Regions from separate parts of the Pseudomonas sp. DR48 genome, predicted to be linked through region 2. Evidence: predicted binding sites of a transcription regulator. Region 2 holds the regulator's gene; each other region holds the start of a gene.
What was found. Region 2 encodes FliA, which starts transcription of late flagellar genes. Its sites were predicted from a motif close to CTAAAGTTTNNNNNNNNNNNGCCGNTAA; they were not measured.
Positions count from the first base shown of each region.

Region 1: K5K95_RS09555 (methyl-accepting chemotaxis protein) is a predicted target of FliA. The motif match lies at 4,632-4,659, and genes of this name have one in related genera.
Region 3: flgM (flagellar biosynthesis anti-sigma factor FlgM) is a predicted target of FliA. The motif match lies at 1,753-1,780, and genes of this name have one in related genera.
Region 4: motA (flagellar motor stator protein MotA) is a predicted target of FliA. The motif match lies at 4,042-4,069, and genes of this name have one in related genera.

Region 1 is NZ_CP081946.1:2,066,585-2,074,190, reverse strand. It holds gene K5K95_RS09565 (non-ribosomal peptide synthetase) at 1-2,000, shown strand, start outside; gene K5K95_RS09560 (SRPBCC family protein) at 2,028-2,495, shown strand; gene K5K95_RS09555 (methyl-accepting chemotaxis protein) at 2,637-4,517, opposite strand; rRNA gene rrf (5S ribosomal RNA) at 4,879-4,994, opposite strand; rRNA gene rrf (5S ribosomal RNA) at 5,102-5,217, opposite strand; rRNA gene K5K95_RS09540 (23S ribosomal RNA) at 5,380-7,606, opposite strand, start outside.
Region 2 is NZ_CP081946.1:3,735,366-3,742,971, reverse strand. It holds gene K5K95_RS16885 (flagellar motor protein) at 1-113, opposite strand, end outside; gene K5K95_RS16880 (chemotaxis response regulator protein-glutamate methylesterase) at 113-1,240, opposite strand; gene K5K95_RS16875 (chemotaxis protein CheA) at 1,290-3,521, opposite strand; gene K5K95_RS16870 (protein phosphatase CheZ) at 3,577-4,365, opposite strand; gene K5K95_RS16865 (chemotaxis response regulator CheY) at 4,389-4,760, opposite strand; gene fliA (RNA polymerase sigma factor FliA) at 4,927-5,667, opposite strand; gene fleN (flagellar synthesis regulator FleN) at 5,664-6,494, opposite strand; gene flhF (flagellar biosynthesis protein FlhF) at 6,611-7,606, opposite strand, start outside.
Region 3 is NZ_CP081946.1:254,664-262,269, reverse strand. It holds gene K5K95_RS01205 (flagellar brake protein) at 35-781, opposite strand; gene K5K95_RS01200 (flagella synthesis protein FlgN) at 874-1,341, opposite strand; gene flgM (flagellar biosynthesis anti-sigma factor FlgM) at 1,390-1,716, opposite strand; gene flgA (flagellar basal body P-ring formation chaperone FlgA) at 1,889-2,650, opposite strand; gene K5K95_RS01185 (chemotaxis protein CheV) at 2,732-3,664, shown strand; gene cheR (protein-glutamate O-methyltransferase CheR) at 3,712-4,539, shown strand; gene flgB (flagellar basal body rod protein FlgB) at 4,904-5,311, shown strand; gene flgC (flagellar basal body rod protein FlgC) at 5,315-5,758, shown strand; gene flgD (flagellar hook assembly protein FlgD) at 5,774-6,502, shown strand; gene flgE (flagellar hook protein FlgE) at 6,534-7,606, shown strand, end outside.
Region 4 is NZ_CP081946.1:2,509,737-2,517,342, forward strand. It holds gene K5K95_RS11390 (molecular chaperone) at 1-517, opposite strand, end outside; gene asd (archaetidylserine decarboxylase) at 695-1,555, opposite strand; gene K5K95_RS11400 (rhodanese-like domain-containing protein) at 1,565-2,389, opposite strand; gene K5K95_RS11405 (HDOD domain-containing protein) at 2,433-3,971, opposite strand; gene motA (flagellar motor stator protein MotA) at 4,138-4,989, shown strand; gene motB (flagellar motor protein MotB) at 5,152-6,183, shown strand; gene K5K95_RS11420 (toll/interleukin-1 receptor domain-containing protein) at 6,859-7,344, opposite strand; gene K5K95_RS11425 (caspase domain-containing protein) at 7,344-7,606, opposite strand, start outside.

The DNA.
Region 1 (7,606 bases), 1.7 Mb from region 2:
TGCGTAATGGCGACAGCAACCGCACTCTCGGCGCACCGATTGCCAACAGTCAGGTGCTGATTCTGGATGAGGCCTTTAGACCCGTGGCCGAGCAGACCGTCGGCGAGTTGTACATCGTCGGGCCGGGGGTTTGTCTGGGTTACCTGAACAACCCGCAGCAGACCGCCGAGCGCTATCTGAACCTGAGTCTGCCTGACGGCCAGACCCTGCGCGCCTACCGCACCGGCGACATGGCGAAGTGGACCACCGACGGCATCGAGCTGTGTGGACGACGGGACAACCAGGTAAAGATTCGCGGCTTTCGGGTCGAGCCGGAGGAGATCGAACGCTGCCTGCGCGACAGTCAGTTGTACCGCCAGGTGGCGGTGGTGATCGACAGTCAGCGGCGCATTCTGGCTTTCCTGGCGCAGCCACAGGAGAAGCAACCGGGTGCTGCTCGCGAAGCCTTGAGGGCTCACGCGATGCAGTTTTTGCCCGACTACATGCAGCCCGGCGCCTGGACCGAACTGACCAGCATGCCGTTCGCCAGCAACGGCAAGGTCGATCGCAAAGCGCTACTGGCCCTGCCGGTGAATGTTTGCGAAAACACGGTGCGACGCCTCCCGGCCAGCGCCGATGAAGCACTCTTGCTTGAGATCTGGGCCGAGTTGCTGGAGCTGCCACCCAGCGATATTTCGACCGACGAAAGCTTCTTCAATCTGGGCGGCCACTCGATTCTGTTGTCGCGGATGCTGCTGCGATTGCGTGAGGAATTCGGCCGCAGTATCTCGATCAACCGCTTTATCGAATTACCGACCATTGCGAAATTGGCGACCCTGGTCCGTGGCTCGGGCACCGAGGAAGTGCTGAGTGCGCAAGCGCTGGCAGATGCTTTCCGTGAGCTGGATATTCAGCCGCTGCCAATCAGCCGCATGGGCGATGTGCACAAGGTGATCGTCACGGGCGCCAACAGTTTTGTCGGTGTGCATATCGTCGAGGCGTTGTTGGCGTGGGGGGCGAGTGAAGTGGCGTGCCTGGTGCGTGATGGTGACGGGCAATCGGCGGCTGAGCGTTTCGCTCAAGCGTTGCGCGAAAACCGTCTGGAGCATCTGGACCTGAGTCGGGTGCAGGTTTACGCGGCGGATATTACGCGTCCGTCACTGGGGCTCGAACCGGCCATTTACGAGCGTTTGGATCGAGAGTTCGGCGCGTTGGTGCACAACGCCGCCAACGTCAATCACGTACTCGATTACGAGTCGCTGGCGCGAGACAACGTCGAGCCGATTTTCGAGTGCTTGCGTCTGTGCGAGGGGCGCAGCAAGAAAATCTTCAACTTCGTCTCCACGCTGTCGGCCTCCAGCACGATTGCCGACGATGGCCGGGTGCTGGAACTGCCCGCCGCACAAACCCCGCCGATCTACATCAAGAACGGCTACAACCTGTCGAAATGGGTCGGTGAACGGATCCTCGAACGAGCCCGCGAGCGCGGGGTGCGGGTCAATCTTTACCGACCGGGGAACATCAGTTTCAACAGCCTCACCGGCGTCTGTCAGCCGCACAAGAACCGCTTGATGCTGATGCTCAAGGGATCGATTCAACTCGGTCAGGTGCCGGAGTTCGCGCTCAATTTCGACCTGATGCCGGTGGACTTTCTGGCCCGGTTCATCGCCTTCCATGCCAGCCGCTATCAGGCCGAAAAAGCCGTGTTCAACCTGCACAACCCCGAGCCCCTGAGTTGGGACGACTACGTTGCGTCATTCCGTGATGCCGGCCGGGAATTCGCCATGGTCAGTGTCGCTGACTGGCAGCAGCAACTCGGTCGGGTCGACAGCGACAACGCGCTGTTCGGCGTGCTCGGGTTCTACCTCAACGGCTTCGAGGAAGACATCGGCGACATCTCGATGATCGGCCACGACAACGCCCAGGCCGGCGTACGACAGATGGGCGCGCATTACCCGGAAAAATCCCCGGCATTGCTGCGCCGTGGCTGCGACTACCTGAAAGAAATCAACTTCATCTGATTCATTCAAACCCAATGGAGCAAGACCATGAGCACTCTGCAACCCGATACCCTGATCAAAAACCCTCACGGCTGCCACGTCGTATCTTCTGTGGAGGTGCCGACGGATGCCGCAAAAGTCTGGGCGGTGGTCGGCAACTTTGCCGGCTTCGACAAATTCATTCCTGCGCTCTCGCATATCGAGATGACAGGAGAAGGCGTGTCGTCGCTGCGCAAGAAATTCTTCAAGGATGGCAACCTGGTGGTCGAGCAGCTTAATTCACGCGATGACCAGGCGCTGAGCATGACGTGGACCACGATCTACAACACGTTGGGCGTGGCCAATTTGTGGGCGGCGATGAGTGTAGAACCGCTGGGTGCGGGCAAGTCGCGGGCGACCTGGACCATCATTGCCGAGCCGGCGCAGGGCGGCGCCGAGGCCTTGCCGGGATTCAAGGATTTTGTGCAGGGGTTTGCCGATGATGCGATGAATAATGTGTTGAAGCTATTTGCGTAGGGCTTTCGTCTGGCGGTGATTGAGCTACCGCCATCGCGGGCAAGCCCGCTCCCACAGGTTAACCGGGTTCCTTCTGAAGGAGTGCGGTCAAGCGTGGGAGCGAGCCTGCTCGCGATGAACGATAACGCGGTCTGACCTGAATCAGATCTTGAAGCTATCCACCAGCTGCTTCAACCGGTTCGCCTGCAACGACAATGCATCGCAATCCTTCAATGTTTCATTGAGGTTCGCTACGCTCTGCTGGTTCAGCAGGTTGATCTGATTGACGTCAACGTTGAGGGTTTCCACGACTGCCGTCTGTTCTTCGGTCGCGGCTGCCACCGACTGGTTCATCCCGTCGATTTCGCCAATGCGCTGGGTAACACTCACCAATCGCAGACCGGCCTGATTCGCCACTTCGACAGTCTCTTCACTGGAGACCTGGCTCGCATTCATGGTCGTCACCGCTTCGCGGGAGCCGATCTGCAGCGAGGTGATCATCTTGTGGATCTCTTCCGCCGACTCTTGCGTGCGATGCGCCAGATTGCGCACTTCGTCCGCCACCACCGCAAAACCGCGACCGGCTTCACCGGCTCGAGCCGCTTCGATGGCCGCGTTGAGCGCCAGCAAATTGGTCTGCTGGGAGATGCCTTTGATCACATCCAGAATGTGCCCGATGTTATCGGTGCTGGCATTCAGGGTTTCGATCTGGGTGCAGGACAGGCTGATTTTTTGCGACAGCTCGGTCATGGCCAGAATGGTTTTTTCCACCACCTGACGACCGTCATCGGCCTGCTCGCTTGCGCCGCTGGCGTGCTGGGAAGCGTCCGCGGCGTTACGCGCGATTTCCTGAGTAGCGGCGCCCAACTGATTAATTGCGGCGGCCACGCTGTTGGTGCGAGCGCTTTGTTCGTCGGAGCCGACGATTGAGGCGTTGGACGAGGCCATTACACGCTGGGACAGGTCATGAACCTGCCGGGTCGCCGAGGACACTTCGGAAATCGAGGCGTGAATCCTTTCTACGAACTGATTGAAAGAGCCGCCCAGCTCGCCAAACTCGTCTTTGCTTTCCACGGACAGACGACGGGTCAAGTCACCCTCGCCCTGGGCGATGTCCTGCATCGCACGGCCCATGGTAGTCAGTGGGCGCATCAACACATTGATCAGCAGGCTCAGGAGCACTGCAATAACGCTGACGGCGATAAACATCGCGATCAACGCTGAGGTGCGGAATTGACTCAACGGCGCGTAGGCCTTGTCCTTATCGATCGACAGACCAATGTACCACTCGGCATTCGGCAAACCGCTGACCGGAGTGAACGAAAGGATGCGGTCCTGCTTGTTCAGGGTGACGTCCTGATTGCCCTTCTCGATGCGCACACCGGCGTTCGGATAGATGTCCTTGAGGTTTTTCATCACTTGGTCTTTGTCCGGGCTGACGATTACTTGCCCGTCGGCGCTGACCAGGAACGCATGGCCGATGCCACCGAAGTCTACCGAATTGATGATCTTCACCAGGGTTTCCAGGCTTAGGTCACCACCGACCACCCCGAGCAATTCTCCATTCTTCTTCACCGGCATGGCGATGGTGACCACCAGGCCACCGACAGCTGCCATATAGGGCGGAGTCAGCATGGTCTTGTCGGCAGCTACAGCTTGTTTGTACCAGGGGCGCTGACGCGGATCGTAACCGTCCGGCATCTTCGCATCGGGACGCTGAGTGAATACACCATTGGCCTGGCCAACATAGGTGAATTGGAAGTTGGAAGTGAAAGCCGGTTGATCGACCAAACCCGGAAGGTCAGCATTGGCGCCTTGATGAGCGACGTTTTGCGCGAGGTTTTCCAGGACCAGTACACGCCCACTCATCCAGTTCTGCACGCTGCTGGCAGTCAGGTCGCCGGCTTGCTGGACGGACGATTCGAGGTTCTGCCGGATCGTGTTTCGCTGCAGATAGTCGTTGTACAAAGTGAACAACGCAAACGCCAGCACCACGACGCCAGAGGCGGCCAGAAGGATTTTATGGCTGAATTTGAGATTCATTTCATGGGACTTCTATGCAAAAAGTGGGGATGCGTTCCAGGTGCAACATTCCATGTAACAGCGCAGACGGCGCTCTTCGACCGCTCTACTTTGGTGCACGCATGTCTCATCAGTCTTTCGGCACAAACCCGGGAATACTTAGCGGTTTAAATGAAATGCCCGGTATTCCCGCTGAACGGTGTGCTAGAGCGGCGCAGGCGTAACCGCTGGCACTTGAAAGGGTCGAGGACTGTTCTGGTGCCGAAAGGTGTCGGCTCGCAGAGTTCCTGAGTGTGGTGAGGGTAGGCGGGGTCGGCGTTTTTACGGACGTCAGAAAGACAAAACCCCTGTCTGCGTTAGCAAACAGGGGTTTTGGAATTGATCTTGACGATGACCTACTCTCACATGGGGAAACCCCACACTACCATCGGCGATGCATCGTTTCACTGCTGAGTTCGGGATGGGATCAGGTGGTTCCAATGCTCTATGGTCGTCAAGAAATTCGGTGGCTAGCCCGTTACAGTCGTAACGTGCCGGCAAAATCAGTGACTTATACTAAAACAAAACCCCTACCTGCATACGCAGATAGGGGTTTCGGAATTTAATCTTGACGATGACCTACTCTCACATGGGGAAACCCCACACTACCATCGGCGATGCATCGTTTCACTGCTGAGTTCGGGATGGGATCAGGTGGTTCCAATGCTCTATGGTCGTCAAGAAATTCGGTAGCCAGGTCGTGCTCTCTTGCGAGACCACGCTCCAGCGAATGGGTATGTGATAGCTTCGGTGTTTTGCGAGCCTTCTCGAACTTTCGGTTCGTTTCGTCTTCACACACCGCAATCTGATGCTCTTTCGAGTAGTCAAATTGCTTGGGTGTTATATGGTCAAGCCTCACGGGCAATTAGTATTGGTTAGCTCAACGCCTCACAGCGCTTACACACCCAACCTATCAACGTCGTAGTCTTCGACGGCCCTTCAGGGGACTCAAGGTCCCAGTGAGATCTCATCTTGAGGCTAGTTTCCCGCTTAGATGCTTTCAGCGGTTATCTATTCCGAACATAGCTACCCGGCAATGCCACTGGCGTGACAACCGGAACACCAGAGGTTCGTCCACTCCGGTCCTCTCGTACTAGGAGCAGCCCCTCTCAAATCTCAAACGTCCACGGCAGATAGGGACCGAACTGTCTCACGACGTTCTAAACCCAGCTCGCGTACCACTTTAAATGGCGAACAGCCATACCCTTGGGACCGGCTTCAGCCCCAGGATGTGATGAGCCGACATCGAGGTGCCAAACACCGCCGTCGATATGAACTCTTGGGCGGTATCAGCCTGTTATCCCCGGAGTACCTTTTATCCGTTGAGCGATGGCCCTTCCATACAGAACCACCGGATCACTAAGACCTACTTTCGTACCTGCTCGACGTGTCTGTCTCGCAGTCAAGCGCGCTTTTGCCTTTATACTCTACGACCGATTTCCGACCGGTCTGAGCGCACCTTCGTACTCCTCCGTTACTCTTTAGGAGGAGACCGCCCCAGTCAAACTACCCACCATACACTGTCCTCGATCCGGATAACGGACCTGAGTTAGAACCTCAAAGTTGCCAGGGTGGTATTTCAAGGTTGGCTCCACGCGAACTGGCGTCCACGCTTCAAAGCCTCCCACCTATCCTACACAAGCAAATTCAAAGTCCAGTGCAAAGCTATAGTAAAGGTTCACGGGGTCTTTCCGTCTAGCCGCGGATACACTGCATCTTCACAGCGATTTCAATTTCACTGAGTCTCGGGTGGAGACAGCGCCGCCATCGTTACGCCATTCGTGCAGGTCGGAACTTACCCGACAAGGAATTTCGCTACCTTAGGACCGTTATAGTTACGGCCGCCGTTTACCGGGGCTTCGATCAAGAGCTTCGCGTTAGCTAACCCCATCAATTAACCTTCCGGCACCGGGCAGGCGTCACACCCTATACGTCCACTTTCGTGTTTGCAGAGTGCTGTGTTTTTAATAAACAGTCGCAGCGGCCTGGTATCTTCGACCGGCATGGGCTTACGCAGTAAATGCTTCACCCTCACCGGCGCACCTTCTCCCGAAGTTACGGTGCCATTTTGCCTAGTTCCTTCACCCGAGTTCTCTCAAGCGCCTTGGTATTCTCTACCCAACCACCTGTGTCGGTTTGGGGTACGGTTCCTGGTTACCTGAAGCTTAGAAGCTTTTCTTGGAAGCATGGCATCAACCACTTCGTGTACTAAAAGTACACTCGTCATCAGCTCTCGGCCTTAGAATCCCGGATTTACCTAAGATTCCAGCCTACCACCTTAAACTTGGACAACCAACGCCAAGCTGGCCTAGCCTTCTCCGTCCCTCCATCGCAATAACCAGAAGTACAGGAATATTAACCTGTTTTCCATCGACTACGCTTTTCAGCCTCGCCTTAGGGACCGACTAACCCTGCGTCGATTAACGTTGCGCAGGAAACCTTGGTCTTTCGGCGTGGGTGTTTTTCACACCCATTGTCGTTACTCATGTCAGCATTCGCACTTCTGATACCTCCAGCAAGCTTCTCAACTCACCTTCACAGGCTTACAGAACGCTCCTCTACCGCATCACCTAAGTGATACCCGTAGCTTCGGTGTATGGTTTGAGCCCCGTTACATCTTCCGCGCAGGCCGACTCGACTAGTGAGCTATTACGCTTTCTTTAAAGGGTGGCTGCTTCTAAGCCAACCTCCTAGCTGTCTAAGCCTTCCCACATCGTTTCCCACTTAACCATAACTTTGGGACCTTAGCTGACGGTCTGGGTTGTTTCCCTTTTCACGACGGACGTTAGCACCCGCCGTGTGTCTCCCATGCTCGGCACTTGTAGGTATTCGGAGTTTGCATCGGTTTGGTAAGTCGGGATGACCCCCTAGCCGAAACAGTGCTCTACCCCCTACAGTGATACATGAGGCGCTACCTAAATAGCTTTCGAGGAGAACCAGCTATCTCCGAGCTTGATTAGCCTTTCACTCCGATCCACAGGTCATCCGCTAACTTTTCAACGGTAGTCGGTTCGGTCCTCCAGTTAGTGTTACCCAACCTTCAACCTGCCCATGGATAGATCGCCCGGTTT
Region 2 (7,606 bases):
ATCAGCGCAGCCGGGCCGTTGGCCAGGGCACCGAGGTGACCACCTTCCAGGTAGTTGCCACCAACGATGGCGACGAACGCCATGATGATCCCGATAAGGCTTAAAACATCCATCAGATGCACGCCTCGGCCAGGTGCTTGCCAATATCGTCCAGGCTGTAGATCGCGTCAGCGAGATCAGCTTTGACGATGGCCATCGGCATGCCATAGATCACGCAGCTCGCTTCATCCTGAGCCCAGATCGCACTGCCACCCTGCTTGAGCAGACGCGCCCCTTCACGACCATCGGCGCCCATGCCGGTCAGTACGACCGCCAGAACTTTGTCGCCGTAGGACTTGGCTGCCGAACCGAAGGTGATGTCCACGCACGGCTTGTAATTGAGACGCTCGTCGCCCGGCAGGATTTTCACCGCGCCACGGCCATCGATCATCATTTGCTTGCCACCCGGAGCCAGCAGCGCCAGTCCCGGACGCAGGATGTCGCCATCCTCGGCTTCCTTGACGCTGATGCGGCACAGCTTGTCCAGACGCTCGGCGAACGCCTTGGTGAAGGCGGCTGGCATGTGCTGGATCAGCACGATCGGAGCCGGGAAATTGGCTGGAAGCTGGGTCAACACCCGCTGCAGGGCAACCGGACCGCCCGTGGACGTGCCGATGGCCACCAGTTTGTAGGCTTTGCGTTTCGGCGCTGGCGAGGACGGGCCCGTCGATGTCGGGGCCGATGTCGGGGCGTAGCTACGCGCCGGAATCGGTGTCGCTGCCGGACGCGCAGGCACGCTGCTGCCGTAAGTGCTGGCACTGGAAGGCGCAGGAGCTGGCGCGCTGTAGGTGTTGGCACGACGATTACTGCGCGAAATGCTGAGAATCTTCTCGCACAGCAGTTGCTTGACCTTCTCCGGGTTACGGGAGATGTCTTCGAAATTCTTCGGCAGGAAATCCACTGCACCGGCGTCCAGCGCATCGAGGGTAACGCGAGCGCCTTCGTGGGTCAGCGAGGAGAACATCAACACCGGGGTCGGGCAGCGCTGCATGATGTGCCGCACCGCTGTGATGCCGTCCATCATCGGCATCTCGTAGTCCATGGTGATCACGTCTGGCTTGAGGGCCAGCGCTTGATCGATCGCCTCTTTTCCGTTGGTCGCCGTACCGACGACCTGGATATTCGGATCCGCTGAAAGAATTTCCGAGACGCGGCGGCGGAAAAACCCCGAATCGTCCACCACCAGGACTTTGACTGCCATAAACACTCCGTTAGATGGAGCGAGGCTTGGTCGCCCCGCTCCACCAGAATCAAATACGCCGCGTGGCGTAACGCTTGAGCATGCTCGGGACATCGAGAATCAGCGCGATGCGACCGTCACCCGTGATGGTGGCGCCCGACATGCCCGGGGTTCCCTGGAGCATTTTGCCCAATGGCTTGATGACCACTTCTTCCTGGCCCACCAGTTGATCGACGACGAAGCCGATCCGCTGAGTGCCCACCGAAAGGATCACCACATGGCCTTCGCGCTGCTCTTCGTGAGCGGCGGAGCTGACCAGCCAGCGTTTGAGGTAGAACAACGGCAGCGCCTTGTCCCGCACGATCACCACTTCCTGGCCGTCCACCACGTTGGTGGTCGAGAGGTCGAGGTGGAAGATCTCGTTGACGTTCACCAGCGGGAACGCGAACGCCTGGTTGCCGAGCATGACCATCAGCGTCGGCATGATCGCCAGGGTCAACGGGACCTTGATGACGATCTTCGAGCCCTGGCCCTTGGTCGAGTAGATGTTGATCGAACCGTTGAGCTGGGAAATCTTGGTTTTCACCACGTCCATGCCCACGCCACGACCCGACACGTCGGAGATCTCGGTCTTGGTCGAGAACCCCGGTGCGAAAATCAGGTTGTAGCACTCGGTGTCGCTCAAGCGATCGGCCGCGTCCTTGTCCATCACACCGCGTTTTACCGCGATGGAACGCAGGACGTTGGGGTCCATGCCTTTGCCGTCATCGGAGATCGACAGCAGGATGTGGTCGCCTTCCTGTTCGGCCGCAAGGATCACTTTGCCGCCGCGGGACTTGCCCGAGGCTTCGCGTTCTTCAGGCGACTCGATGCCGTGGTCGACCGCGTTGCGCACCAAGTGGACCAGCGGGTCGGCCAGGGCCTCGACGAGGTTCTTGTCGAGGTCGGTTTCTTCGCCGACCAGCTCCAGGATGATCTCTTTCTTGAGCTGGCGAGCCAGGTCGCGAACCAGACGCGGGAAGCGTCCGAAGACCTTCTTGATCGGTTGCATCCGGGTCTTCATCACCGCGGTCTGCAGGTCGGCCGTGACCACGTCGAGGTTCGACACGGCCTTGGACATGGCTTCGTCGCCGCTGTTGAGGCCCAGACGGACCAAGCGGTTACGCACCAATACCAGTTCGCCGACCATGTTCATGATTTCGTCGAGACGCGCGGTATCGACCCGCACGGTGGTCTCGGCTTCACTGGCCGGTTTTTCCGGTGGCGGCGCGGACGGCGCGGCGCGAGCCGGTGCCGGTGCAGCAGCGGCAGCCGGTTTCGGCGCTTCAACTTTAGGTTCTGGTTTCGCCGCAGCAGCAGGCGCCTTGGCGGCAGGAGCCGTCACCACGGTGCCGGTGCCCACTTCGGTGAACTTGCCTTTGCCATGCAATTCGTCGAGCAGCGATTCGAATTCGTGATCGGAGATCAGATCACCGCCAGCCGCTTTAGCGGTCGGCGCAGCCGGGGCTGGTACAGCGGCTATGGCCGATTCCAGCGCGTCAACGGCGAAGTTGCCCTTGCCGTGCAACTGATCGAGCAATGCCTCGAATTCGTCGTCGGTGATGTCGGAGCTGTCGCCTGCCGCTTTCGGGGCAGCCGGTGCCGCAGGTGCAGGCGCTGCCACCGCATCGACGGCGAACTGGCCTTTGCCGTGCAGTTGATCGAGCAACGACTCGAACTCGGCGTCGGTGATTTCGTCGCTGGCCGCCGCTTGTGCCGATTGCACGGGCGCAGCCGCCGGTGCCTCAGCCTGAGCCTTGACGGCGTTCAGCGAGTCCAGCAGTAGTTCGAATTCGTTATCGGTGATGTCTCCCGACTCTTCAGCGACCGGCGCCTGGAACACTTCGGCCACCGGAGCAGCTTCGTCGGCCATCTGCGGCTCGGCCAGACGGGCCAGTGCCGCAAGCAATTGCGGCGTCGCAGCCGTGATCGGGCTGCGTTCGCGGACTTCGGTGAACATGCTGTTCACTGCATCCAGCGCTTCGAGAACAACGTCCATGAGTTCAGAGTCGACGCGACGCTCACCCTTGCGCAGGATGTCGAACACGTTCTCGGCGATGTGACAGCACTCCACCAGCTCGTTGAGCTGGAGGAAGCCGGCGCCCCCTTTTACAGTGTGAAAACCGCGAAAAATTGCATTGAGCAGGTCCGCATCATCAGGTCGGCTTTCAAGCTCGACCAGCTGTTCGGACAGTTGCTCTAGAATCTCGCCGGCCTCAACCAGGAAATCCTGAAGGATCTCTTCATCGGCGCCGAAGCTCATTAAGGGGGGTGCTCCTAAAGGTCTAAAAACCTAAAAAACCTAGAATGTTGAAACTCTAAAATCCTAGGCTGGATAACAAATCGTCCACATCGTCCTGACCGGACACAACGTCTTCTCTTTTATCGGCATGAATCTGCGGACCTTCACCCTGAGAGAGATGTTTTTGTGGATCTTTTTCAGCCAGCATCGCTTCACGGTCATGTTCGATACCCGCAAAACGGTCTACCTGGCTGGCCATGAGCACGAGCTTGAGCAGATTGCTTTCAACTTCGGTGACCAATTGGGTCACGCGCTTGATCACCTGACCGGTGAGGTCCTGGTAATCCTGAGCCAGCAGGATGTCGTTGAGGTTGCTCGACACCGTGCGATTGTCTTCGCTGCTGCGTGTCAGGAAACCGTCGACCCGGCGCGCCAGTTCACGGAACTCTTCAGCCCCGACTTCGCGGCGCATGAACCGCCCCCAATCCGTGCTCAATGCCTGGGCTTCCTGGCTCAGGCCGTTGACCAGCGGTGTGGCGTTCTCCACCAGATCCATGGTGCGGTTGGCGGCGGCCTCGGTCAGTTTGACCACGTACCCCAGACGCTCGGTGGCATCGGTGATCTGGGAAACTTCCTCGGCTTGCGGCATGTTCGGGTCAATCTGGAAATTGACGATCGCGCTATGCAGCTCGCGAGTGAGCTTGCCCACCTCCTGATACAGGCCGCGGTCACGGGTCTGATTGAGCTCATGGATCAGTTGCACAGCGTCGCCGAACTTGCCCTTTTCAAGGCTGTTGACCAATTCGACCGCGTGTTTTTTCAGGGTCGATTCAAAATCGCCCTGTGAAGATTCGTTAGTGTCCATAGCTCCCCCGGTGACGCAGTGTCTCAACCGATGCGTTCGAAAATCTTTTCGATTTTTTCTTTCAACGCCTGGGCCGTGAAGGGTTTGACCACATAGCCGTTAACACCGGCCTGGGCCGCTTCGATGATCTGCTCGCGCTTGGCTTCAGCGGTGACCATCAGCACTGGCAGGTGCTTGAGCTTTTCATCGGCGCGCACGTGGCGCAGCAGATCGATGCCGGTCATGCCAGGCATGTTCCAGTCCGTTACCAGAAAGTCGATGCTGCCGCTGTTGAGAACCGGAATGGCAGTAGTGCCATCGTCAGCCTCGACCGTGTTGGTGAACCCAAGATCACGCAACAGGTTTTTTATGATCCGCCGCATCGTTGAGAAGTCATCAACGATGAGGATTTTCATGTTCTTGTCCAATTCGACCTCCAAGCAGTCTTAAACGCGCCCAGCACCTGGACACGCCATTTCAATCAATCCGGCAATGCACTCGATGACTGTCTGGAGCACAACAAATCGCGACCGGTGCAGCTAATCCCGCACCGGTCCCGCTCGCAGTGTCCCCACACTGCCTTCAGCGCGCTCGCCACTCCCCCAAACGCCCCCGCAAGCGGGCCGCGCACTGGCTGTGTAACTGGCTGACCCGGGATTCGCTGACCCCAAGGACCTCACCGATTTCCTTGAGGTTCAGCTCTTCGTCGTAGTACAGCGCCAACACCAGTCGCTCACGCTCCGGCAAATTGGCAATCGCGTCCGCCAGCGCCGCCTGGAAGCGTTCATCTTCCAGATCGCGTGACGGTTCCAGATGTGCACTCGCGCCATCCTCGTGCAGCCCTTCGTGTTCGCCGTCCTGCAACAGATCGTCGAAACTGAATAACCGGCTGCCCAGGGTGTCGTTCAAAATCCCGTAATAATCGTCGAGACTCAATTGGAGTTCGGCCGCAACTTCGTGATCTTTAGCGTCACGACCGGTTTTAGCTTCAATCGAGCGAATTGCGTCGCTGACCATGCGGGTATTGCGGTGGACCGAACGTGGTGCCCAGTCCCCCTTGCGAACTTCATCGAGCATCGCGCCGCGGATTCGAATGCCCGCGTACGTCTCGAAACTCGCGCCCTTGCTGGCGTCATATTTGGTCGACACTTCAAGCAGGCCGATCATGCCGGCCTGGATCAGATCTTCAACCTGAACACTGGCTGGCAGACGTGCCAGCAGGTGGTAAGCAATGCGTTTGACCAGTGGCGCGTAACGCTCGATCAGCTCGTACTGCGCGTCACGTGCCGACTTCTTGTAGAGGTTGTAGCCACTGGCTGTCATAGGACGGGTCCTGCGGTCTGTTGCACGAGACGCTCAACGAAAAACTCCAGGTGCCCACGCGGGTTGGCAGGCAACGGCCAGGTATCGACCTTCTGCGCAATCGCCTTGAACGCCAGGGCGCACTTGGAGCGCGGGAAGGCTTCGTAGACGGCGCGCTGCTTCTGCACAGCCTTGCGTACGCTTTCGTCGTAAGGCACGGCGCCGACGTATTGTAGGGCGACGTCAAGGAAGCGATCCGTGACCTTGGTCAACTTGGCAAACAGGTTGCGACCTTCCTGCGGGCTCTGCGCCATGTTGGCCAGCACGCGGAAGCGGTTCATGCCGTAATCGCGGTTCAGTAATTTGATCAGTGCGTAGGCGTCTGTGATCGAAGTCGGCTCGTCGCACACCACCAGCAAGACTTCTTGCGCGGCGCGAACAAAACTGACTACCGAGTCACCAATACCTGCAGCTGTATCGATCACCAGGACATCGAGGTTGTCGCCGATGTCGCTGAAGGCCTGGATCAGGCCGGCGTGTTGAGCCGGGCTCAAATGAACCATGCTCTGGGTGCCGGACGCGGCCGGGACGATGCGGATGCCGCCGGGGCCCTGCAACAGAACGTCGCGCAGCTCACAGCGGCCTTCGATCACGTCGGCCAGGGTACGTTTGGGTGTCAGTCCCAGCAGGACGTCGACGTTCGCCAACCCCAGGTCGGCGTCCAACAGCATGACGCGACGGCCGAGCTCAGCCAGGGCCAGTGACAAATTCACTGACACGTTAGTCTTGCCGACGCCACCCTTGCCGCCGGTCACCGCGATCACCTGTACGGGATGCATGCTGCCCATGTTATTTCTTTACCTTGTCTTGCATAGACGGAGGCCACATTACTGGCTGCGCGTTCACAAACGGAACAATGCATGGCAGACCATCGATGTAGGTACGAAAACTGTTCATTACTACCTCAGCCAACCTGCTTGGTCGGACTGTGGTAAATATCAGCGAACATGTCAGCCATGGCTTCTTCGCTGGGTTCTTCCTGCATTTGCACGCTAACGGCGCGACTGACCAACTGATGACGACGCGGCAGATGCAAATCATCCGGAATCCGCGGGCCATCCGTCAGGTAGGCCACCGGCAATTCATGACTGATTGCCAGGCTTAACACCTCTCCCAGACTTGCCGTTTCATCCAGTTTAGTCAGGATGCAGCCAGCGAGCCCGCAGCGTTTGTAACTGTGATAAGCGGCCGTTAGAACCTGTTTCTGGCTGGTGGTTGCCAGCACCAGGTAATTTTTTGATTTGATGCCACGGCCGGCCAGGCTTTCGAGCTGCATGCGCAGTGCCGGATCGCTGGCCTGCAGGCCCGCGGTATCGATCAGCACCACGCGTTTGCGCAGCAATGGTTCCAGTGCCTGGACCAGCGACTGGCCCGGATCAATGTGAGTCACCGACACATTGAGGATCCGGCCCAGCGTCTTGAGTTGTTCCTGAGCACCGATACGGTAGCTGTCCATGCTCACCAGCGCGATGTTTTGCGCGCCGTACTTGAGCACGTAACGCGCCGCGAGCTTGGCCAGGGTGGTGGTCTTGCCCATGCCGGCAGGGCCGACCATGGCAATCACGCCGCCCTCTTCCAGTGGCTCGACTTCCGGTGTGGCGATCATCCGCGCCAGGTGCGCCAGCAGCATGCGCCAGGCCTGACGAGGCTCTTCAATATCGGTAATCATCGCCAGCAGATCGCGCGACAACGGGCCGGACAAACCGATGCGTTGCAGGCGACGCCAGAGGTTGGCCTGGGCCGGACGGCTGCCTTGCAGCTGATTCCAGGCCAGGGAACCAAGTTGTACTTCCATCAGTTCGCGCAGGCTGTTGAGCTCGAAACGCATCGAGTCGAACGCCCGTGGATCGACGCCGCCTGCCGCTGGCGCCGGGGCCGGTGCAGCACGACGGGGCTGGGT
Region 3 (7,606 bases), 3.5 Mb from region 2:
AAGGGACTGCCCGTTTTTTTGTTGACGCGTCGTATTACATGTCGTCTTTGTCGAAACGTCGTGCTTCGCGTTGCAACTGATAGACGAAGCGCTCGACTTGCCGCTGCACCAGTCCGCTCATGTTATGGAAGCGAACACCGGCAAAGGTAGTGGAGATCTTCTCTTCGAAGTGCAGGTAACGCAGCTCGACCGGCGCGGTCATGTTGCCGAAGGGCAGGGCGGCGACGAAGCGGTCATAGACCTGGCCCAGTTGCAGGCTGCTGGTGATGTCGCCTTCAAAACGCAGCTTGCAGCCGGTGGCCGAGATGTCCAGCAGCTTGCCGCCCAGGCTCGACTTGAGTTTGTCGCCACCCAGTTCGACGCTGACCAGTTGCGCCAGTTTCAACGCTGCACGGAACGCATTGCGGCGCTGGTGATAAACCACTTCAGCGGGCAGGGGGCCACGATAGCAGCGAGTATCGCCGGACTCATCGATGGTCAGCGCGCCATTGCTTTCCCAGGCGATGCGCACACCGTCGTGGAAGCCTTCAACTTTGTACGGTTCTCCGGCCAGCAGAAACCGTTCTCCGTCACGCGGGATCATTTCATCCAGGGCGATCATGTTGCGGTCGCGATCAACGTCCACCAGATAGCTCTGAAAGCGCTGGGTGCGCTCATGGAACGTGATGATCAGTGGGTCATGGCTGTCCTGAAGCTGGCGCAGGTTGCTGGAGATTTCCAGAGGTGTGGTAAGCACCTTGGGTGGCTGCGGGGCGTCTTCCGCGCTTTGGGTATTGAACACGGTTAATCAATCTCCAGGCAAAAAATGACTACGGCGAGCCAGCATTTTGCCAGCATGTTTCGTGTCTTGATAGGGCGTGTCGATGCAAAGGCTCAAGCCTGACTGAGCGGGCGCGGCTTCGCAAGCTTGGCGGTGGATCCGCGAGCATCATAAAGTGCGGGTGGTTCGCCGCCGGTGAGGATTTTCAGCTGATTGGCCGTAGCGGCTTGCTGAACCAGAATGGACTGGCCGTTACTGGCGTTCGCAGCCTGGCACTGAGCCAGGAGGTCAGTCAGTACATCGCTCTGTGCCAGCAACTGTTCGCCAATGCTGGAATGGCTGGCAAGTTGCTCGAGGCCTGTGCGATCGAGCGGCAGGTTGAGGCTGGCGAGGATTTCACTGCGCTTGCGGCCATGCTGGTCAAGCAAAACGATCAGTGCCTGTTTCTGCGCGAGAATCTCCTCGAGCAGTTGCATGTCACGACCATGCAAGGCGAGGGACTCGGTTTGCAGTAACTCCAGCAAGTGTTGCGCCGGGGCAAAGTCGTCGATGATCAGTTGCAGTAAATTAGTATCGTGCATGGCTGGCCTTGGGGTTTAAGCGTCCAAAAGCCTGGCGCAGGCAATGGCCTAGCGCTGGGCTTCGAAGTTGAGCAGTTTGCTGGCTACACGGTTGCTGTCGACTTTATAGCTGCCATCGGCGATTGCTGCTTTCAACTCTGCCACGCGGGCGTTGTCGACGGCAGGCTGATCGCGCAGCTTGTCAGTGACCTTCTGCAACTGTTGAGCCTCATTACTGAGGTGTACCGATTCCCCGCTTGTGACGGTACTGGCCTGTTCGGCCGGGGTATTCAGCGGCGCGGATTTGCCGGCTTCGGCTGTTTCCTTCGCGGCGCTGGTACGCGTACTGCCGGTAAGTGGCGAGGAGCTGTTTAAACGGCTGAAATCGATGACCATGATAAAAAACCTCTGGGTATTTGGACGCTTGCCATGTTTTCGGCTCTCCCTGCAAAAACTTTAGGCCCATTTATCAATGAGCGTGCAAGTGCCAGTGCTTGTCCTGCCTGGTGCACAGTTTAGGGAACCGCCGGGCAACGCGCCATCTCTTCACCCATAGAGCCAGAGATATCTACATAGCCACTTCCACTTGGCCTGGCGCGATCACCTGCGCCTTGATGACCCGGTTGGAATTAAGGTTTTTCACTCGAATCTGTTCACGCAAGCCGCCGTTGGACAGCGCTTCGCCGGGCATGCGCACACTGAGCGTACCACTGCGCGCGGTAATCACCACTTGGTCGCCCTTGCTGATGACTTCCGCCTGTTCCAGATGGACCAGCGTCAGGACCTGATCGGCGACCGTTGGTCGGGTAAGTTTTTGTCCAATGGCTTGATCCAGCGCGGTGAAATAACCCTGGTTGATCAGACTGATGTCGCGTTCGCGCAGCATCACGTCGCTGGGCTCGATGATACCGGCGCGCTTGAGCGGCCGAGTGGTCGTGACAACGTCCCGAAACAGGCGGACTTGAGCGGGTACGAACACGGTCCAAGGCGATGAGCTATCACAGCGAACCTTGACCGTGACCCGTCCGATCGGAGTCGCCGGGCTCTCCAGAGTGGCTGTCAATTCCTTGTCGCACATGGGCATATGCATACGTGGATCGAGTCGGTTGACTTCGATTTCGTAGCGGCCTTCGGTTTGACTGGTAGCCAAATAGTCTTCTACGGTGAACTCAAGAAAGCCCTGAGTGACGCCGATAAGCATGTCAGGCAAGGTAACCGCGTCAGCAAGGGCAGGGCTGCCAGCGTTGAACAGGCAAACGGCCGATATCGCACAAAGCAATTTGCGGGAAGTTGATGTCAGGCGTCGGAAAAATGTCGGTTCTGTGTTCATAAGAGTTAAAAAGCAAGCGCCGTGCCGTTTAGCAATGAATGGGCGTCGCAACACACTTAGCGTTGGTGTAGGAGTCTGTGCATGGCTGGTGTAATGGATGCGGTAAACCAGCGCACGCAACTGGTGGGGCAGAATCGCCTTGAGCTGTTGTTGTTCCGTCTTGACGGCCAGCAGCTGTATGGGATCAACGTGTTCAAGGTTCGTGAGGTGCTGCAATGCCCCAAGCTGACCCTGATGCCCAAGTCCAGTCCTGTCGTGTGCGGTGTAGCAAATATCCGAGGGGCGACCATTCCGATTCTTGATCTGGCAATGGCAACCGGCTCCGGCGCGCTTAAGGATCAGAGCAATCCGTTTGTGATCATTACGGAGTACAACACCAAGACCCAGGGTTTCCTGGTGCGCTCGGTGGAGCGCATCGTCAACATGAACTGGGAGGAAATTCATCCGCCTCCCAAGGGCACCGGGCGCGATCATTACCTGACCGCTGTGACTCGGGTCGACAATCAGCTAGTCGAAATCATCGACGTCGAGAAAGTGCTGGCGGAAGTGGCGCCGACACCGGAAGCGATTTCGGTCGGCGTGGTGGATGTCGAAACCCAGCACAAAGCATTGTCGCTGCGGGTCTTGACGGTCGATGACTCATCGGTGGCGCGCAAGCAAGTGACGCGCTGCCTGCAAACGGTCGGCGTCGAAGTGGTGGCGTTGAACGACGGTCGGCAAGCGCTGGAATACCTGCGCAAGCTGGTCGACGAGGGCAAGAAGCCGGAAGAAGAGTTCCTGATGATGATTTCCGACATCGAGATGCCGGAAATGGACGGGTACACCCTTACGGCGGAGATCCGCGCCGACCCGCGCATGCAAAAGCTTCATATCATCCTGCATACTTCGTTGTCGGGCGTATTCAATCAGGCGATGGTCAAGAAAGTCGGTGCTGATGACTTTCTTGCCAAATTCCGCCCTGATGACCTGGCATCCCGGGTAGTCGACCGGATCAAAGCAGCAGATATCAGCTAGGGGCCTTTTGTCCCTGGCGGTTCAACACGATTTAAGAGGCGGTATCTTTGTCTACGGGTAATTTGGATTTCGAACAGTTCCGGGTATTCCTGGAAAAAGCCTGTGGCATTTTGCTCGGTGAAAACAAGCAATACCTGGTCTCGAGCCGTCTCAACAAACTGATGGAACAGCAGGGTATCAAGTCGTTGGGTGAACTGGTCCAGCGCATTCAGACCCAGCCGCGCAGTGGTTTGCGCGAGATGGTGGTGGATGCCATGACCACCAACGAAACCCTGTGGTTTCGTGACACCTATCCGTTTGAAGTCTTGAAGAACAAGGTGCTGCCCGAAGCGATCAAGGCGGCCCCCGGCCAACGTCTGCGGATCTGGTCGGCGGCGTGCTCGTCGGGTCAGGAACCGTATTCGCTGTCGATGTCCATCGATGAGTTCGAGCGGGTCAACATGGGCCAGTTGAAAATGGGTGTGCAGATCGTTGCCACTGATTTGTCCGGCACCATGCTGACCAACTGCAAGACCGGCGAGTACGACAGCCTGGCCATCGGCCGTGGCCTGTCGCCCGAACGCCTTCAGCGTTATTTCGACCCCAAGGGGCCGGGACGCTGGGCCATCAAGGCGCCGATCAAGAGCCGTGTGGAGTTTCGCTCGTTCAACCTGCTCGACAGCTACGCGGCCCTGGGCAAGTTCGATATCGTGTTCTGCCGCAACGTGTTGATCTACTTTTCCGCCGAGGTGAAGAAAGACATCCTGTTGCGCATTCACAGCACCCTCAAGCCCGGCGGTTATCTGTTCCTCGGCGCCTCCGAAGCGCTGAACGGTTTGCCGGATCACTACCAGATGGTCCAGTGCAGCCCGGGGATCATTTACCAGGCGAAGTGATGGATTGGCGGCACACATGAAAACGGGAGTCCTCAGGGGCTCCCGTTTTTTTGTGCCTGTCGATATCCCGCAAACACTCCAATTCAAATGTGGGAGCGGGCTTGCTCGCGAAGGCGTCGTGTCAGTCGACATCTGCTTTGATTGACACCCCGCCTTCGCGAGCAAGCCCGCTCCCACATTCGAATAGGTGCTGCCGGTGGGAAAGCGGCAGAAAAGCGGCAGACGGCGGAAACCGGTTGCCGCTTTTCTGGCATTGCCGTCTTGCCACCACCCCGCAAAGCCCCGGTTTACGGGCTTTTTTGAATTGGCACGCCGCTTGCTAAGTCTCTGTTACGAAAATCAGGTCACCCGAAGGTTTCCCGACATGAGCATCAGCTTCGATAAAGCGCTCGGTATCCACGAACAAGCCTTGGGCTTTCGCGCCCAGCGTGCCGAAGTCCTGGCCAACAACATTGCCAACGCCGATACCCCGAACTACAAGGCTCGGGATCTGGAGTTCTCCAAAGTGCTCGCTGCACAGAACGAGAAAACCAACGGCGGCACCTTTGCCTTGAACATGACCAACAACCGTCATATCGAAGCACAAGGCCTGGGTAACGGCGACGAATCGCTGATGTATCGCACCCCGATGCAACCGTCGATCGACCAGAACACCGTGGACGCTCAACTGGAACAGTCGAATTACGCGGAAAACGCGGTCGGCTTCCAGGCCAGCTTCACCCTGCTCAACAGCAAATTCAAAGGGCTGATGTCAGCCCTGCGCGGAGAGTAAATCATGTCTCTATCCAGTGTTTTCAACATTGCCGGTAGCGGCATGAGTGCCCAGACCACTCGCTTGAACACCGTGGCTTCGAACATCGCCAACGCCGAAACCGTTTCGTCGAGCATCGACCAGACCTATCGCGCCCGTCACCCCGTGTTCGCCACCATGTTCCAGGGCGGCCAGAGCGGCGGCAGTGATTCGCTGTTCCAGAACCAGGACGCGGCCGGTCAAGGCGTACAAGTGCTGGGCGTGGTTGAGGATCAGAGCAACCTTGAGGCGCGTTACGAGCCGAACCATCCGGCGGCCGACGCCAAGGGCTACGTCTACTACCCGAACGTCAACGTCGTGGAAGAAATGGCCGACATGATTTCCGCCAGTCGTTCGTTCCAGACCAACGCCGAAATGATGAACACCGCCAAAACCATGATGCAAAAGGTCCTGACTCTAGGTCAGTGATAAGGGGCAACTCAGATGAGTGTTACCGATTCCACCAGCAGCCTCAGCGTCAATGACATTCTGGCGAACTCTTCCGTCAAGTCCAGCAGCTCCACGTCGGGCGGCATTGCCTCCGCGACCAACAGCGCGACGGGTGGTCAGGCGCTGGGCAAGGATGCGTTCCTGCAATTGCTGGTGACCCAGCTCAAAAACCAGAACCCGCTGGACCCGCAGGACAACAGCGCGTTCGTCGCCCAGTTGGCCCAGTTCAGCAGCCTGGAAGGCATCACCACGCTCAACAGCACGGTCAGCTCGATTGCCGGCAACTACAGCTCTTCGCAAGCGTTGCAGGCGTCTTCCCTGGTCGGCCGTTCCGTGATCGTGCAGACCAACAACATCCAGGTCGATGATCCGACCAAGGCCGTCAACGGCTCGGTCAACCTGACGTCGTCCATCGCCAGCGGCACCGTGACCGTTGCCGACAGCACTGGCAAAACCATCAGAACCATCGATCTGGGCACCCGTGCGGTCGGTAGTTCCAGCTTTACCTGGGATGGCAAGGACTCGAGCGGCAATCCCGTTCCGGTCGGCGCCTACACCATCAAGGCCAGTGCACCGGTCAACGGCACGGCGACGGACCTGGCGGTTTACCTGCCGGCCACCGTCAACAGCGTAACCTTGAGCCAGACCGGCGGCGAGCTGACGCTCAACCTGGCGGGCCTGGGCCCCGTCGCCCTGTCCAAAGTTCAAACCATTGGTATATAGAGCCGACTAACCCGGCACAAAGGAGTGGAATATGTCTTTCAATATCGGCCTTAGCGGTCTCTATGCAGCCAACAAACAACTGGACGTGACCGGTAACAACATCGCCAACGTCGCGACCACCGGTTTCAAATCCTCCCGCACTGAATTTGAAGACGTCTACTCGGCGACCAAACTCGGCAGCGGCGGCAAAGTGGTCGGCAGCGGCGTGCGCCTGGCCAACGTGTCCCAGCAGTTCACCCAGGGTGACATCAACAACACCGGTAACGTGCTGGACATGGGCATCAACGGTTCGGGTTTCTTCGCCTTGAGCAATAACGGTTCGGTGTCCTACACCCGTAACGGTACGTTCAAGGTCGACAAGGACGGCTTCATCACCAACACCGATTACACGTCCCGCCTGCAAGGCTACGGCGTGGATGCCAACGGCAAGATCATCAACGGCGTGTTGACTGACCTGAAACTGGACACCTCGAACCTGGCGCCGAAGTCCACTTCGGCTGTGGCATCGACGATCAACTTGAACTCGACGGCTCCGGTCATCGACGATACCGTCCCGGCGGGCAAGTTCGACCCGACACTGACGGCGACCTACACCAAGTCGTTCAGCACTCCGATCTATGACAGCCAGGGCAACCAGCACACCATGGATCAGTACATGGTGAAAACGGCTGGCAACACCTGGAAGGTTTATACCCTGGTCGATGGTCGTAACCCGGATGCTACCGGCAGCGACCCGAAAGTCACTGCCCCGGTCGCTTCGACACTGTCGTTCGACTCTGGCGGCAAGTTGACTCAGGTCAGCACGCCCCCTGGAGTCATCAGCACTGACTTGAAGCTGAACAACTGGGTACCAGGCACCGTGACCAATGGCGTCTGGACAGCCAACGGTGCCGCCGCCAACCCGGCAGGCGTAACCATTTCGTTGGCCAAGACTACCCAGTACAACGCTGACACCGCCCGTTCCATCCCGACCCAGGACGGTTACGCCACTGGCCAGATCACCAACCTGACCATCGACGGCACCGGCACCCTGTTCGCCAACTTCAGCAACAACCAGAGCAAGGCCATCGGCCAGGTTGCGCTGGCCAGCTTCACTAACGAACA
Region 4 (7,606 bases), 1.2 Mb from region 2:
ACAGCTGGTGCGACTCTAGCCACAGGCCTTCCGGCACCGGGCAGTAGAGTTGCGTCGCACGGATCAGCGGGCCATTGAGGCAATGGATCGCCCGCTGTAGTGCTTGTGCCAGCAATGGCGCCCGGTCTTTGCTGAAACGCGGTGTGATCCGCACGACGATCTGTTTGTAGCCGGTCGCCAAGTGATTTTGCAGCGCCTGGCAGAGGTTGGCGATTTTGCGCGAGCGCTCGTCGAGCACAATGGCTTGATGCAGAAAATGCCGCTCCAGGTGTTTGCAGACGAAATACACCTCGGGTCGCAGCAGTTCGAGCAGTTGCAGGCGATTGTCGCTGGGGGTGAGCAGCTGGTTGAGTTCGCTCAGGCCCTGATAGAGCAAGCGAGCGGTTTCGCCGATGTTGGCCTTGGGCAGGTCGGCGATCCAGCGCTTGAGGTCGCGTGGCGTGGGTTCACAGAACGACAGACGCTGTTGCGTCGGGATCGGGACACGTAACAACAGGTGGGGGCTGGTCTCATTCATGCCGTGGAAAAACTCCGACCGGGAAATGGGCAGTGAATGACGTGACTGTAGCAGTTATGCGCCTCGACTGTTTGACTGTCAGGCGCGTGTCGCTCGGGCTTTTGTGGGCGAGTCGAGCGACGGTGCAACCGTAATGTCCGCCCCGTCGAACTCATTCGGCGGGGCGGATCAGCCAGGTCAGGCGTTTGGCAGACCCAACGCCTGGCCCATTTGAACCGGCGACAGGGCGCCAAGCCCTTCAACCCATTTCACCTGGTCCGGCCCGAACAACACGACCGCGGTCGAACCCAGTTTGAAGCGACCCAGTTCGGCGCCTTTTTCCAGATGGATGGGTGCGCGGGCAGCTTCGTCGTAACGGAAGGTTTTCAGTTCGCGCTTGGGTGGCGTCACCAGCCCGGCCCATACGGTTTCAATCGAAGCCACGATCATTGCGCCGACCAGCACCACGGCCATCGGCCCGCGCTCGGTGTCGAAAATGCACGCCACGCGCTCGTTGCGGGCGAACAGCTCCGGTACGTTTTCAGCGGTGGTCTGGTTGACCGAGAAAATCCGCCCCGGGATGTAGACCATCTCGCGCAGGGTGCCGGCCAGTGGCATGTGCACGCGGTGGTAGTCTTTCGGCGACAGGTAGATCGTCGCGAAATCACCGCCCATGAACGGCGCAGCATTCGCCGCATCGCCGCCAAGCAATTCCAGGACACTGAAGCTGTGGCCCTTGGCCTGGAACACGCGACCGTGTTCGATCGGGCCAAGCTGGCTGACCGCGCCGTCGGCCGGGCTGAGAATCGCGCCCGGGGTTTTGTCCAGCGGGCGAGCGCCATCTTTCAGTGCGCGGGTGAAGAACGCATTGAAGTGCTCGTAGGCAGTCAGATCCTCGACCAGCGCCTGAGACATGTCCACCTGATAACGCTTGGCGAACCAGGCGGTAAAGGCGTTCTTGAACCAGCGTACGCGGCATTCGGCAATGCAGCCGGCCAGTCGCGAAAGCAGATGATGAGGCAGCAGGTATTGGCTGAGGATAAACAAACGCTTATTCATTAACTGTCCTTAAAAACCTTGAGTTTCTACGGGCGTATCAGGGTGGTTGCCCCATTCGCCCCAAGAGCCGGCGTAGCCTTTGACCCGCGGATAACCGAGGGATTTGGCCACTAGATAGGTGAAGCCAGAGCGGTGGTGAGTCTGGCAGTGGGTAATCACTTCTTTGTCTTTGGTGATGCCGAGTTGTTCCAGGATCTGCGGCATGTCCTGGCGGATGCGCAGGTTGCGCGCCTGATCCATGCCGGCGGTCCATTCGAAGTTCACCGCGCCGGGAATGTGCCCGGCCTTGGCCGCCAGCACCTTCTCGCCGGAGTACTCCAGCGGGCCGCGCGCGTCCCAGATGGCCAGGTCGGCGGCACCGAGACGGCTTTGCAGGTATTCACGGGTGGCGGTGGGTTCGTCGTGCAGGGTCAACGCAACCGAGCCTCCTGCGGATGGCGGGATCTGGATCGACATTGGAAATCCTTCTGCCAGCCAGGCCGTCAGGCCACCGTCGATGTAGTGGTATTTTTTATGACCGATGACATCCAGCAGCCAGATGAAGCGTCCGGCCCAGCCGCCGCCTTCGTCGTCATACACCACGTAGACGGCATCGGGGTTGTGTCCCAACTCGCCGAACAACGCTTCGAGTGCCGCTTGCGGCGGCATCAGCCCTGGCGCAGGCGCCTGGCCGAGTTGAGTACGCTTGGGATCGACAAAGCGCGCTCCGGGAATATGCCCTGCGGCATAGCGGGCGCTGCTGGTCAGGTCCACCAGAATCAGTTCGCGGGACTCAAGGCGAGGGAGCAAGTCGCTCGGCTCGATGACCAGCGCCAAGCCAGAGAAGTCAGACATGTGAGGTCTCCAGAGCACAAAGGGAGAGGATTGTAACGCAGCCTTATTGGCCGCGGTGGCTAAAGCTGTGCAGGGCCTTTTCGATGCACTGCGCGGTTTTGCCGAAGGCTTGCACGGTGATCTCCGAGAACGGCCCGCCGCCCTGATCGGCAACAACGACCATGATCACTCGACCGTTGTTGACCAGTGAGCGCAGCAGCAAGTGTTCACCGCGAAACTGCGCGCGCAAGCTGGCGGGTAATAAAGCTGAAAACTGCGCGTTGTTCGCCGGCACCAGGCGCACTTGGGCCTGTTGCGAGAGCAAGCGTTGCAGCACGGTGCTCTGGCTGACCACAAAGTTCAGACCTGCCGCTTCCTTCGTCAGTCCGGCCGTTTGATGCACGCGCAAATTGGCGTGGGTACGGTCAGCCATCAAAATCATCACCCGCCGCATGCCGCACGCGACCAGTGCGTCCCGGGCCGAGGTGGTCAAGTGCATGGCGTTGGTGAAACGGCTCGGCTCGACCAGCAGTTCGGCGCATTGCTTGCGCCAGTTCGCCAAGTCTTCGGCGGTGGGCGCCGGGGCCGGGAGCAAACCGGCGTGAATGCGGTTCATGCCCGTAGGCCAGATTAGCGAGACAGCCGGGTGCCAGAGGTCCGGCATGGCGTGCTGGTGCGCGCTGTTGACCGCCTGCTGGTGCAATTGCTGCTGCACCTCGCTCATCGGCATTTGCAGATAAAGGCTGGTCAGGTACTGCCAGCGCTCACAATGCGGGCTGTCCCAGGCATGTTGCGCCGACAGCGCCAGCCCATTGGCCAGCAACACAGTATTCGCGGGCTGATTGAGCCAGCGGCGCAGGGTCGGATCGTCATCGAGGCGGTTTTGCTGGCGCAGCGGATGGTCGACGTCGCGGGCGATGCGCAGCACTTTGACCAGTTCGCGCTGTTCGTTCAGCAGCAGTCGATAGCCTTGCTGGACCCAGATCGGCAGGCGCCAGATATCCACCAGTGCCAGGCAGATATCCAGCAGGCGCACGCCGAACAATTGCTTTTCGACGGTGCGTGCCGACTCGCCTTTATGAATGACCCGCAGTTCCCACTCTTCAAGCAGTTGTGGATGAGTCAGCGCCATCGGCCACAGCGGTGAAAGAAACAGCAGGCTGCCCCAATGAATGTCCTGCCACAAACGCGCCAGACGGCTGGCAAAAAAACCGTTGGCCTGTTGGGTTGCGTGCTGACTGATCAGTTGAAGCTGACGCAGCGCAACCGGTATCTGTGACAAAGGTTCGGCGGGAAGACGGGCGAGCAATTCTTCGGTGCGTTTCAAACCGAGGCGATTGAGGGCCACCTCAAGGTTTTCAGCCGGCTCGGCCATGCTGCCGTGGGTGTGGCGGTTGGCTTCGCGAATCACGCTCAAGGCCAGTGCCGGGCTGCCTTGCAACAGCTCGGCGATGTCGCGAAGTGAACTGCGGTTATCGGCAATGGCCTTGCAGACCCGGTCGTGACTGTCTTGCGGAACCGGCAGGCGCACGCCGTCAAGCAGTTTGACCCAGCCTTCAAGCGTGGTTGGTTTCGCGGTAGGGATGTTCGTTTCGTTAGCCATGGTTGGACGCGATCATCGTCTGCATTACCTATGCCTGGAGCGGGCCAAATTGGCTTTTCGCCTGAACTGGCTATAGTCTGGCGCAGTTTTGCCGATAAGTAGAAGAAGAGATTTTTTAACTTCCGAATATGACCTTGAACCCGACTCAGTAAGTGCTCTCCTACCTATGGCTAAAATTATCGGCATCATCGTCGTATTCGCGAGCGTGCTCGGCGGATACGTGCTTTCCCACGGCAAGATTGCCGCCCTTATTCAGCCTTTCGAGGTGATGATTATCGGTGGCGCGGCCCTTGGCGCATTCCTCCAGGCCAACCCTGGTTACATGACCATGCACGTGCTCAAGAAATCCTTGGGCATGTTCAGTTCGCGTTTTACCCACACGTTCTATCTGGAAGTGTTGGGGCTGATTTACGAAATCCTCAACAAGAGCCGTCGCGAAGGCATGATGGCGATTGAAGGCGACATCGAAGATGCCGCCGCGAGCCCGATCTTCGCCAAGTACCCTACGGTCCTCAAAGATGAGCGCATGACCGCGTACATCTGTGATTACCTGCGCATCATGTCCTCCGGCAACATGGCTCCCCATGAGCTTGAAGGCCTGTTCGACATGGAGCTTTACAGCCTCAAGGAAGACCTTGAGCATCCGTCCCACGCGGTGAACGGTATTGCCGACGCCATGCCTGGTTTCGGTATTGTCGCGGCGGTACTCGGTATCGTGGTGACCATGGCTTCCCTGGGTGAAGGCGATCAGAAATCCATCGGCCTGCACGTGGGTGCGGCCCTGGTCGGTACCTTCTTCGGTATTCTCGCGGCGTACGGTTTCTTCGGTCCGCTGGCCCATTCCCTGGCCCACGATGCCAAGGAAGAACTCAACGTCTACGAAGCCATCAAGGCTTCGCTGGTGGCTTCAGCGTCCGGCATGCCGCCATCGCTGGCGGTGGAATTCGGCCGCAAGGTTCTGTACCCGGCGCACCGTCCAAGCTTCGCTGAGCTGGAACAAGCGGTTCGCGGTCGATAGTGCTCTGTTTTGCAAATACGTTCCTTTTTTGGCGAGTGACTGTTGTTGCCAGACAAGGCGCCGCGACGAGTCATAGCTCGCTATGGCGAGGAGCGGCAACGCCGTATGGCGATAACAGGCACCGTCAAAAAGGAACAGTATTTGTGAGACAGAGCACTCTGTATGGAAAATAACCAGCCGATAATCATCAAGCGCGTCAAGCGCATCGCCGGCGGGCATCACGGGGGCGCCTGGAAAATTGCCTTCGCGGACTTCGCGACGGCGATGATGGCGTTCTTCCTGGTGCTGTGGCTGCTGTCCACCGCAACGCCGGAACAGAAGATCGCCATCGCCGGGTACTTCAAGGACCCGGTCGGCTTCAGCGAAAGCGGCACGCCATTCATCATCGATTTGGGCGGTTCCCCGACCCTGGCACCGGATAAAACCCTCAATCCCGAGGTGAAGTCCCAGCCGCAGCCGGACAAAGTCACCGTCGACACCGACCAGGTCGAAGGCATGGCCGAGCAGGTGGAGAAGGAGCGCCTTGAACTGTTGCTGCAAGAGTTGCAGAACAAGGTCGATGAAAATCCGCAGCTGCAAAAATTCAAGGACCAGATCCTGTTCGAAATCACGCCGAACGGCTTGCGCATCCAGATCATGGACGCCGAAAACCGTCCGATGTTTGACTCTGGTTCAGCTCGCCTGAAACCGTATTTCGAAGACATCCTGCTGGCCATGGCCGACACGATTAAAGCGGTGCCGAACAAGATCAGCATCAGCGGCCACACCGATGCCAAGCCTTACACCGGCACGGGCGACTTCGGTAACTGGGAGCTGTCGGCCAACCGAGCCAACGCCGCTCGCCGTGCGCTGGTCGCCGGGAGCTATCCGGATTCGCAGGTTGCCCGTGTCGTGGGTTATGCGTCGTCGGCCTTGTTCGATCGCAAGAATCCGTTCAACCCGGTCAACCGTCGTATCGACATCGTCGTGCTGACGAAGAAGGCCCAGGAGGCCATCGAAGGTTCGCAAGGCGCAGAGCCTGCCCCGGCGACCGCGCCGGGTGATGCCCCTGCCACACCGGTTGATCCAAATGCGTTGCCACCGGACCAGCAACCGGTGCCGGCCCACGAACTGCGCGAACGCTTGAACCTGTTCGAGGATGCGGCGCCGAAACCGGGTGCACCGGCCAAACCGGCTGATTCACCAAAGCAGTGATCGACAACAATCAAGCCGACAGAGATGTCGGCTTTTTTGTGCACTTCCGATCTTGGGGTTTGGGGGTGGGGTTGGGGTTGGGGTGGGGTTGGGGGCATATCCGTTTTTGCGGTAACGGCGGCTTAGGGTTCCGCCCTGACGGCGGGTCACTTGGAAGAGCGCCAAGTAACCAAGCGCTTTTGCCCCTGACGTTCGGTGCCTCGCCTAGGCTCGGCATGCCCTCGCTTCGGTCCTGCTCCGTGGGCCCGCCGCCATCGGCCATCCATGGCCGGGGGCGGCTAACCCGGCATCCATGCCGGGTTGCCCACTGCGCAGAACCTGCGCTCGGCCTCTCGAGGGGGCGAGCACCGCAAAAGCAAAGCGAGGCGGCCTACGGGCCGACCTGGTTCTTCAACGCTTGCGCGTCCTGATCCTGACCCTGATCGTTCCCACGCTCCGCGTGGGAATGCATCCCGTGACGCTCCGCGTCACCCTTGCGCAAGACTCAAGCCTGGTGTCGGCAGTGGAACGCAGAGCGTCCCCGGCGGCATTCCCACGCGGAGCATGGGAACGATCAACAACCGGCTGATTCTCCAAAGCGGTGATCCACAACAATCAAGCCGACAGAAATGTCGGCTTTTTTGTGCCTGTTGTTTCGTCCTGAATTGGGTTCACTCCTATTTCAGAACCAGGCACTCAGAAACCGCGCTTGATGCGGTTCTTGAGGTGGTCGTGGAACAGGTCGGCATTGCGTCTGTAGGTCCCGTATAGGGATTCGCTGATCGAATCCAGCGCCATTGAGCGCTTGGTCGCCACTTCTTCTCGATAGGCATCGATGAAAAACTCCAGATCCCTGTCGGTGCTGAGCTTTGGCCATTTATCGAGGTACAGCGGCAGTGTCGTCGGCTCTGTCTTGAATGAGCAGATCCGTCGGTTACTGATCGTCGCTTCGCCGATTTCAAAGGGCACCCACCATGACAATGCGGTCTGGTCCGAGACCACTGCTATCAGATGCGTGCACGCTGTGATGTTGCGGGTGATGACTCCGGTGATGTCGTCAGTGGTCTGTGATTCCGGATCCAGCACGTCAAAGTAGGTCTTGATGTTGGCCTGAATCAGGCGGGAGCTGATGGCGATAGCGTGTGGCCGGTCGGTATGGCGATAGCTGATAAATACTGGCATCAGAAGTGTCCCTTGATTGCGAGTTCGCGGTAATAGGCGCCGAGGGCGGTGAGGCGGCAGCCTGTGGAGTTGAGGGCGGCGTAGTACATGTGCTCGGCGTCTACCGGTTCGACTAGGCTATGGCGATTGCACTTTTGCAGTTGGGCGAACACGTCGCCGTGCTCCGGGTCATACGAGGCTTCTGTGGGTTCGTAGCTTGGGTCCAGCGCAAAGACATGACTTGGTTCCGGGAACCAGTCCTTGAGCTTGCGCAGGGTTTCTT